Regions from separate parts of the Amedibacillus sp. YH-ame10 genome, predicted to be linked through region 2. Evidence: a T-box and tRNA genes for the amino acid it is inferred to sense, from the RefSeq annotation. Region 2 holds a T-box; the other holds one or more tRNA genes.
The links. The T-box of region 2 lies ahead of trpS (tryptophan--tRNA ligase). A T-box ahead of a tRNA ligase gene usually reads a tRNA of that ligase, here a tRNA-Trp.
Positions count from the first base shown of each region.

Region 1: it encodes a tRNA-Trp, which carries the amino acid that the T-box ahead of trpS (tryptophan--tRNA ligase) is inferred to sense. The anticodon was not compared.

Region 1 covers NZ_JBSPFA010000002.1:73,988-78,180, reverse strand. Annotated here, with positions in the region: gene ACWG42_RS01465 (ABC transporter ATP-binding protein/permease) at 1-727, opposite strand, end outside; gene ACWG42_RS01460 (hypothetical protein) at 1,147-1,293, opposite strand; gene ACWG42_RS01455 (YjjG family noncanonical pyrimidine nucleotidase) at 1,299-1,991, opposite strand; gene crcB (fluoride efflux transporter CrcB) at 2,075-2,443, shown strand; tRNA gene ACWG42_RS01445 (tRNA-Trp) at 2,523-2,596, shown strand; gene ACWG42_RS01440 (putative ABC transporter permease) at 2,676-3,218, opposite strand; gene ACWG42_RS01435 (collagen-like protein) at 3,583-4,193, shown strand, end outside.
Region 2 covers NZ_JBSPFA010000020.1:5,473-9,665, forward strand. Annotated here, with positions in the region: gene ACWG42_RS09645 (glucose PTS transporter subunit IIA) at 1-1,360, opposite strand, end outside; gene spx (transcriptional regulator Spx) at 1,460-1,891, opposite strand; T-box leader at 2,023-2,214, shown strand; gene trpS (tryptophan--tRNA ligase) at 2,246-3,235, shown strand; gene ACWG42_RS09660 (hypothetical protein) at 3,272-4,072, opposite strand; gene ACWG42_RS09665 (ABC transporter ATP-binding protein) at 4,066-4,193, opposite strand, start outside.

The sequences.
Region 1 (4,193 bases), on a different contig from region 2:
ATTTCCCCATATTTTCATGTCTTGGTTGGTCTACATCATCTTCGCTAAGTTGATAAGGATTCGTATCACTACGAATAGTTCCATCCTTTAACTTTACGATTCGGGTTGCATATTCTTCAGCTAAATCTGGATTATGCGTGACCATAACTACAAGGCGATCTTTCGCAACTTCTTCCAACAACTTCATAACTTGTATACTGGTATCACTGTCCAAAGCCCCTGTGGGTTCATCCGCAAGTACAATATCAGGATCATTGACCAATGCGCGCGCAATCGCAACACGTTGCATTTGTCCACCTGACATTTGGTTTGGCTTTTTATGTCCTTGTTCTCCTAACCCTACTTGATCAAGAGCTTCCTTAGCACGCTTTCTACGTTCGCTTTTTGAAATACCAGAGATAGTCAATGCAAGTTCCACATTTGCTAATACACTTTGATGCGGAATCAAATTATAGCTTTGAAACACAAAACCTATTGTATGATTACGATAAGAATCCCAATCATGGTCTTTATATTTTTTAGTACTTATTCCATTGATAATTAAATCTCCTTCATCATAACGATCAAGTCCACCAATGATATTCAAAAGTGTTGTTTTTCCAGATCCACTAGGACCCAAAATTGCAACAAACTCATTATCTCTTAAATTTAAACTAACCCCAGCAAGTGCTGTTTGCACAAGACTTCCAGTTGTATATTCTTTTTTAATTTCTTTGATCTGTAGCATTGTGTTCATTCCCTTCATCCACTTAGGTATTTGCGCAGAATTTATTCTTTTATTATATCAAATATTTTCCAATTTTACACCTTATGTAATTCTTATAAACCTGGTAAGAGCCTTATTTCCATTGCTCATATCTTTTTTGTAAACCTACATAATCTAACTTATCACTTTCATCTTTTCCTGAACTTATATATCCTCTTCTGATTTCTTTTATGAAAAAACTATGCTGGCATTGCCCCTCTAGTATGTAGTTGTGGTTGTGAAATGAAACTAGTGGATTGTTATTTTCCTCTAGGGATATAAGAGAAAAACAATGGAAATGGAAATCCCTAAATAAAATGTACCCTGAAAACAGAGTAAGTATGCTTTTTTTCATACTGTCCATTTTACAGGGTACATTTTAAATTTTCTTTTCCTTTTATTTACCCACTGAAGTTAACTTTCCCAAATTTATCCATATTCTTCTTTCTACCTAATTTCTTCTCTAACATTTTCGATTGTGGTTTGCTTTTTGCTTGACGACTTCTTTCCAATAATGCTTTTGTATCTACTTTCTTTTGTTCACTCATATCCATCATTCCTTTCCTAATATTTTATAGAGTTCCCTTAAATCGGTAATCTCATAAGTACTTTTTAGTGTTGCTTCTTTTACATCTTGCCTTGGATGATACCAGCACGTATCAATACCAGCGTTGATACCTCCTTGGATATCACTTGATAAGGAATCACCAATAATTAACACATTGTGTTTATCAACTTCACCAATACGCCTAAAGCACGAATCAAAATATGCTACATCTGGTTTTTGATATCCTATTTCTTCTGATACAAAGACATCTTTGAAATAAGGTCGTAACCCACTTTCATCCAATCTTTGATACTGTGTAGCACTTACTCCATTGCTAGCGATATACAAGTTAACATCTTGATATAGTGCTTGTACCACTTCCATAGCATATTCCATCATTTCATGGCCATGCGCTAAACGATCTTGGTAATCATCTTCAAATTGGATGCCATCATCCTGTATTCCAAGTTCTTGAAAGAGTTTTCCAAATCTTGAATAAATCACTTCTTCTCGACTTATTTCCCCCTCTTCATAAGCGTTCCATAGTTCTTTATTAATTTGCAAATAGTGATTACGAATACTCTCATTATAAGGATATCCATATGCTTCAAATGTATGTATCAATGCATGAAATTCTGCCGCATCAAAATCTAATAATGTGCCATCTGCATCGAATAATATTGTTGTATATTGTTTCATAATTACCTCTTTCTTTTGTATTATAACGGTTTTCTTATAAAACGTAAAGAAACTATGGTAATATTATAAACGAGGTGATGCAAATGAAAGGCTTGTTATTTGTTGGATTAGGTGGAGCAATTGGTGCTATGATGCGTTATAGCATTAGCATGTTACCACTAAAAAGCGAATTCCCATTCCTTACATTGTTCATCAATATCTTAGGTGCTATTATGATTGGATGCATTGTTGGATTTAGTGAAGAACATACGAGCAATGAAAATCTCTTATTGTTTTTAAAGACTGGAGTCTGTGGTGGCTTTACTACTTTTTCTACCTTTTCTTTAGAAGCTGTACAGCTTTTTGAAAAACATCGCTATTTTGCTGGTGGCAGTTATGCAGTTGTTAGTGTTGTCTTTTGTATCATAGGTGTACTACTTGGAAAGAGCATTTCAAAAGTCTTATTTGCATAGTGCTAGAAATCGTTTATTTTCGTGATTTTTTATTGCCAATCTTTTTTTTCTATGGTACTATAATAAGGCAGTAAAAACTAGGGGTATAGTATAATGGTAATATAACGGTCTCCAAAACCGCTGATGGGAGTTCGATCCTCTCTACCCCTGCCATGAAACACATAAAACGTTGTCAAAAAATTGACAACGTTTTCTTATGCTACAAATGTAGAAGGATACTATACCGGAACCATCAATATCGAGTAAATATTGTGATTATAAAATCTATTAACATAATAGAAATTCCTATTATGCAAATAAACCATGCAGTCTTCTGTTTCATACAAGAGACAATATATTCTTCCAGAGGTTCCACAACATAAATTAGAGCCAACCCACCAAGCGCAAATGTGAATACTGAGCGCAAACAAACAAAACCATCAATGTTCATAAATAGTCCAGTATAATCCCACCAACGATGTTTCCATATTTGCCACATACCCCATCCTGTAATATATTCTACGATTCCTGTTATCAACATTCCCATAATAAATACGATCCAAGGATATTTTTTATATTTATGTAATAATAAAGCCATAAGTACAGCCCCGACACCATAAACAGGTAAATATGGGCCGTACATAAAACCTCGATTCCCTATCCAATTCTCGCTAACATAATAAAATATTTCTTCATAAATCCAACCACTAACACATCCTATAAAGAAAATGAAAATCAGAATAATTAAACGTGCGTGGATGAATTCTTTGGATTTCCCTATAAAATGTTCAATCATTTTTGTTCCTCCCTTAAGCATTATTTGTGTTACATTATAACAGTTTTATTTTTACATTTGTAAAATCTGTATAATTTATCATGATGTGTTATTTAAAAAATTTTACCCTATTTTACAATGTTTGGCCAACCCTTTGCATGGAAAGATGCCTTCATGTTATTTTGGGTATTGATGTCATTAGGCATGAGTATGTTTGTTGCAATGCATTCACGTAAACATAACGTTAAAACGTATTAATCTCAAGACAGCCAAACACGAATTTTGTTTTGGCTGTCTTATTATCGTGACAATTGCCCATCTCTACTTTTTTGTAATGCATATCCTATGGAAGGAATGTATTTACATCCTATGATGAGGTGATGAAATGATAGAAGATGATGTTTTCTTTGCATCTTGTGATCCATGTATTGATGAACCAATCTGCTGTTGTGAAGGTCCAAGAGGACCTAGAGGATTTCGTGGAGCTACGGGTGCAACAGGGGCGACTGGCACAAAAGGTGCCACAGGTGTAACTGGAGCTACTGGAAATACGGGTGCCGCAGGTGCCAATGGAGCGAGTGGTCCTACCGGAAATACTGGACCTGCTGGTCCTACAGGGGCTACGGGTGTAAAAGGAGCAACGGGTGCAACAGGAATCCCTGGAACAACAGGAGCCACAGGCAATACGGGAGCAAATGGCGCAACTGGTCCAACAGGCGCTACTGGAAACACTGGTGCTGATGGGGCTACTGGTCCAACGGGTGCTACTGGAAATACTGGAATTACAGGTAATACGGGAGTAACTGGTCCAACAGGCGCTACTGGAAACACTGGTGCTGATGGCGCAACTGGTCCAACTGGTGCCACTGGAAACACTGGTGCCGATGGTGAACCTGGACCGACAGGGTCTACTGGAAACACTGGAATTACAGGTATCACGGGAGTAACTGGACCAACAGGTGCAACCGGAAATACTGGTGCTGATGGCGCAACTGG
Region 2 (4,193 bases):
TCACATAGGAATCACTTTCCTGTTTATCCTTCTTATTATGAATGGTAAGAGCCAATAAATCTTGCGCCCCTCCTCGCCCAATCGTCTTTAAATTAAAACGGACTATCATAAACTTAAATACAAAATAGTATAAGCAGAAATAGAAAAGCCCTACTGGTATTGCCAAATACCAACTCGTCTTATCATTCCCTTGTAAAACTCCAAACACAATAAAATCCAACAGTCCACCCGAGAACGTAAGTCCAATCGTGATATTCAATATTTGCGCCACCATATAAGCACTTCCCACAAAGATGACATGTATCACATACAAAATAGGCGCAGAGAATAAAAACATAAATTCTACAGGTTCCGTAATCCCCGTTAACACACTCGTCAAACATGCTGTCAAAAGGAAACTTCCCACAATTTTTTTATATTCTTTCTTACAACAGCGATACATTGCCAAACCAGCTCCTGGCAACCCAAAGATCATAAACAGAAACTCTCCCGTAAAATAACGAGTTGCATCTGCACTAAAATGTATGGTATTAGGATCCGCTAATTGTGCAAAGAAAATATTTTGTCCTCCATAAATCATCGTACCATTTACTTCCATTGATCCACCAACAACCGTTTGCCAGAAAGGCAAATAGAATACATGATGTAACCCAAATGGATTTAGTATACGCTTAATACAACCAAACACAAAAGTTCCAATATACCCTGACTGCGTTATAAAGTCCCCTGCTGAAAATATCATATTTTGAAAGAACGGCCAAATATAATACATCAAGAAACCCACAAACAAATATACAACTGCAGATATAATAGGTACAAAGCGCGTACCTTCAAAAAACGATAATACACTTGGTAGCTCGATGCGATAGAAACGATTATGTAAATACGCAACCCCTAAACCAACAAGAATGCCACCAAACACTCCCATTTCTAAAGATTGAATCCCACATACGAAATTGATTGTCCCATCCACTACATCACTTGCTACCTTACCATCAACGATTCTTCCATCCGCAACCAACATTCCATTGATGGTCGTATGCATTACTAAAAAGGCTACGATTGCGGAAAGTGTCGCAATCTCTCGCTCTTTTTTTGCCATACCCAAGGCAACTGAAGCCGCGAATATAATCGGTAGATTATTAAATATTGTACTACCTACTTTTGTTGTCACCTGTAACACATCATGCAAAAACATCCCCTGCCCTAAAATTCCTTCTAAATGCAGTGATGCAATGGTTGCTTCATTTGTCAAACAACTACCCAATCCCAAGAAAAGTCCAGCAATGGGCAATAAGGCAATAGGCAACATAAAGCTACGTCCAACACGTTGCATGATCCCAAATAAATTAGATTTCATAAGCTCTCCCATATCTCAATGATAATTATTACATTTGAACATTGTATCGTCAATCGTTTTGTTGCACAAAAAGAAAAGCAGTATGCTATACACACTACTTTATGCTTCTTCTCTTACTTTACCACAAATTGGATAATTTGCACAACTTGGATTACATGCTTTTTCCGCCATGATTCTAAGGCTCGGTGGAATAAAGGCTGTGATTTCATCATCGTCATACCCCACAACAAAACTTTTTTCATTGATCATAATTGGTCTTTTTAGAATACTAGGATTCTTCTGAATCAAATCAACCAATTCTTTTACGGATAAATCATCCAAATCTTTGTTTAATTCTTGAAATACTTTGGAACGTGTAGATATGATATCCTCCGTACCATTTTCGCTTCTCTGTAAGAGGTATTTAATCTCCTCTTCTTTTAATAGAGTCGTAAAAATATTTTTCTCAACGAACTTCATATCGTTGTCTTTGAGCCATTGTTTTGCTTTTCGACAGCTTGCACATCCTGGTGATGTATATAAGATAATCATCTATATCTGCCTCCTTTTGGTTTCACCCCTCTATTATATAGTATAGTGTTTTTTATGGAAAGCGAAATTTCAAGTTTTTTTGTTTTCCTCTTGCCAAGTATTCGTTGTGATAGTATGATAATACTGTTAATACATATGCAATGAAAAAGTAAGAGTAGAATGTTATGGATGCTAAATAGAGAACTGATGGTTGGTGAAAGTCAGTACACCTAATATTTGAAGTGGGACTTTCGAGCATACTCATCTGAGCGGAAACTCACCGTTATGAGAAGTGGCTTCATATGAAGCAAGTTGGGTGGTACCACGCTATATGCGTCCCTACAGGGTACTTTTTTTATTTTAGGAGGATATTTTATGAAACGAATGCTAAGTGGCATTAAGCCAACAGGAAGATTAACATTGGGAAATTATATTGGAGCCATCCGTAATTTTGTGGAGTACCAAGAAGATTATGAAATGTATGTATTCATTGCCAATATGCATGCTATTACCGTTCCTCAAGAACGTGCAGAACTAAAACAAAATACAAAGGATTTAATTGCTTTATATCTAGCTGCGGGTTTAGACCCAAACAAAGCGACCATCTTTTTACAAAGTGATTTACCACAACATGCAGAGTTGGGTTGGATTATGACGTGTAATTCCTATATCGGAGAAATGCAGAGAATGACGCAATACAAAGATAAAACCGCAAAAGGTGAAACTGGTATCACTGCTGGTTTGTTTACTTATCCAGCTTTAATGGCAGCCGATATTCTATTATATGATGCGGATTATGTACCCGTGGGACTTGACCAAAAACAACACGTAGAACTTACAAGAGATTTGGCAGAACGTTTCAATCATCGTTATGGAGATACCTTCGCGATTCCTGAACCATTGGTAGCTAAAGTAGGAGCGAAAATTTATTCCCTACAAAACCCAACAAAGAAGATGTCAAAATCAGAAGAGAACCCTAAAGGTACCATTGATTTATTAGATGAACCTGCAGTTGCTCGTAAAAAGATTATGTCTGCAGTTACAGATTCTTTAGGTGTTGTTACATATGATGTGGAACAACAACCTGGAATTTCCAATCTTCTTATGATCCTTTCTTCCTTAACTGGAGAAGAAATAGAATCCATCGTTCAACGTTATGAAGGAAAAGGCTATGGAGATTTCAAGAAAGAAGTTGGTGAAGCTGTATTTAACTTCCTTACTGATTTACAAAAGAAATACAAAGAAATCCTAAGTAGTGGTACGTTAGAAAAAGTAATTGCCGAGGGAAACGACAAAGCTCGAGCAATTGCGCAAAAGAAACTTATGAAAGTAAAAAAGAAAGTTGGATTTCAATTGTTCAACTAAAACACATAGAGGATGTCCTAAGACATCCTCTATTTTTTATTCAAGATTTAATTTATAATTCGCAAGAACCACAGATAGGACATGGAACACTACCATAGATATAATTGTAAGAATTGTTGTGGATATAAATATCAATTCTACATATTGCCAAACATCTGATAATAACGGATTCGATGTATTCATAACATCCATTAATTCTGGATTAATGAAAATATCAATCCCTAACATAATAAGACTCAATATGCTTTGAATAACATAGATAATGATAGCAGCTACAATTGAAAACAAGATCTTATTCATATTTTGCGTTTGCCCTATCATCAATGACGTAAATGCCATTTGAACATAGGAGATATAGCTAATCGCAAGTATAACAATAATCCAAATGAGTGCCTTTGTACTATCTACTCCATTTATCGCGAACACTTCACTTATTTGATCTAGGAAAGATTTAACCCCTCCTTGATAAAAGGCAAGGAATACACCAAGGATTACTACTGCTGTCGCAATCACCATGAACACAACAGATGTAAGCTCCTTAGATAAAATGATTTTATTTCTTGTGACTGGAAGAGTATGTGTTAAATACCCTTCATCCTTTAATACATTAAAGTAAAATTGTTTGACCGTCACGATAAATGTCCAAACAACAACCGCAATAAGTGCAAATACACACATCGTAACCATAAAAGAATAGACAACTGATACCACTGGAAATGCATCTACTACATACTTCATCCCACGAGTTGCTAATGCAAATCCTAACGCAATCAAATACATTGGCAACAAACTTTTTCCTTGAGACTTTATATCATACTTTAATAATTTCCCTAACATCTGAATTCCTCCCTAAAAATTTCATCAATAGATTTCCCACTCGCATTACGCAATTCATCCGCAGATGTATTCTTCACAATTTCACCTTTGGAAATAAATACAACATCATCCAAGATACGTT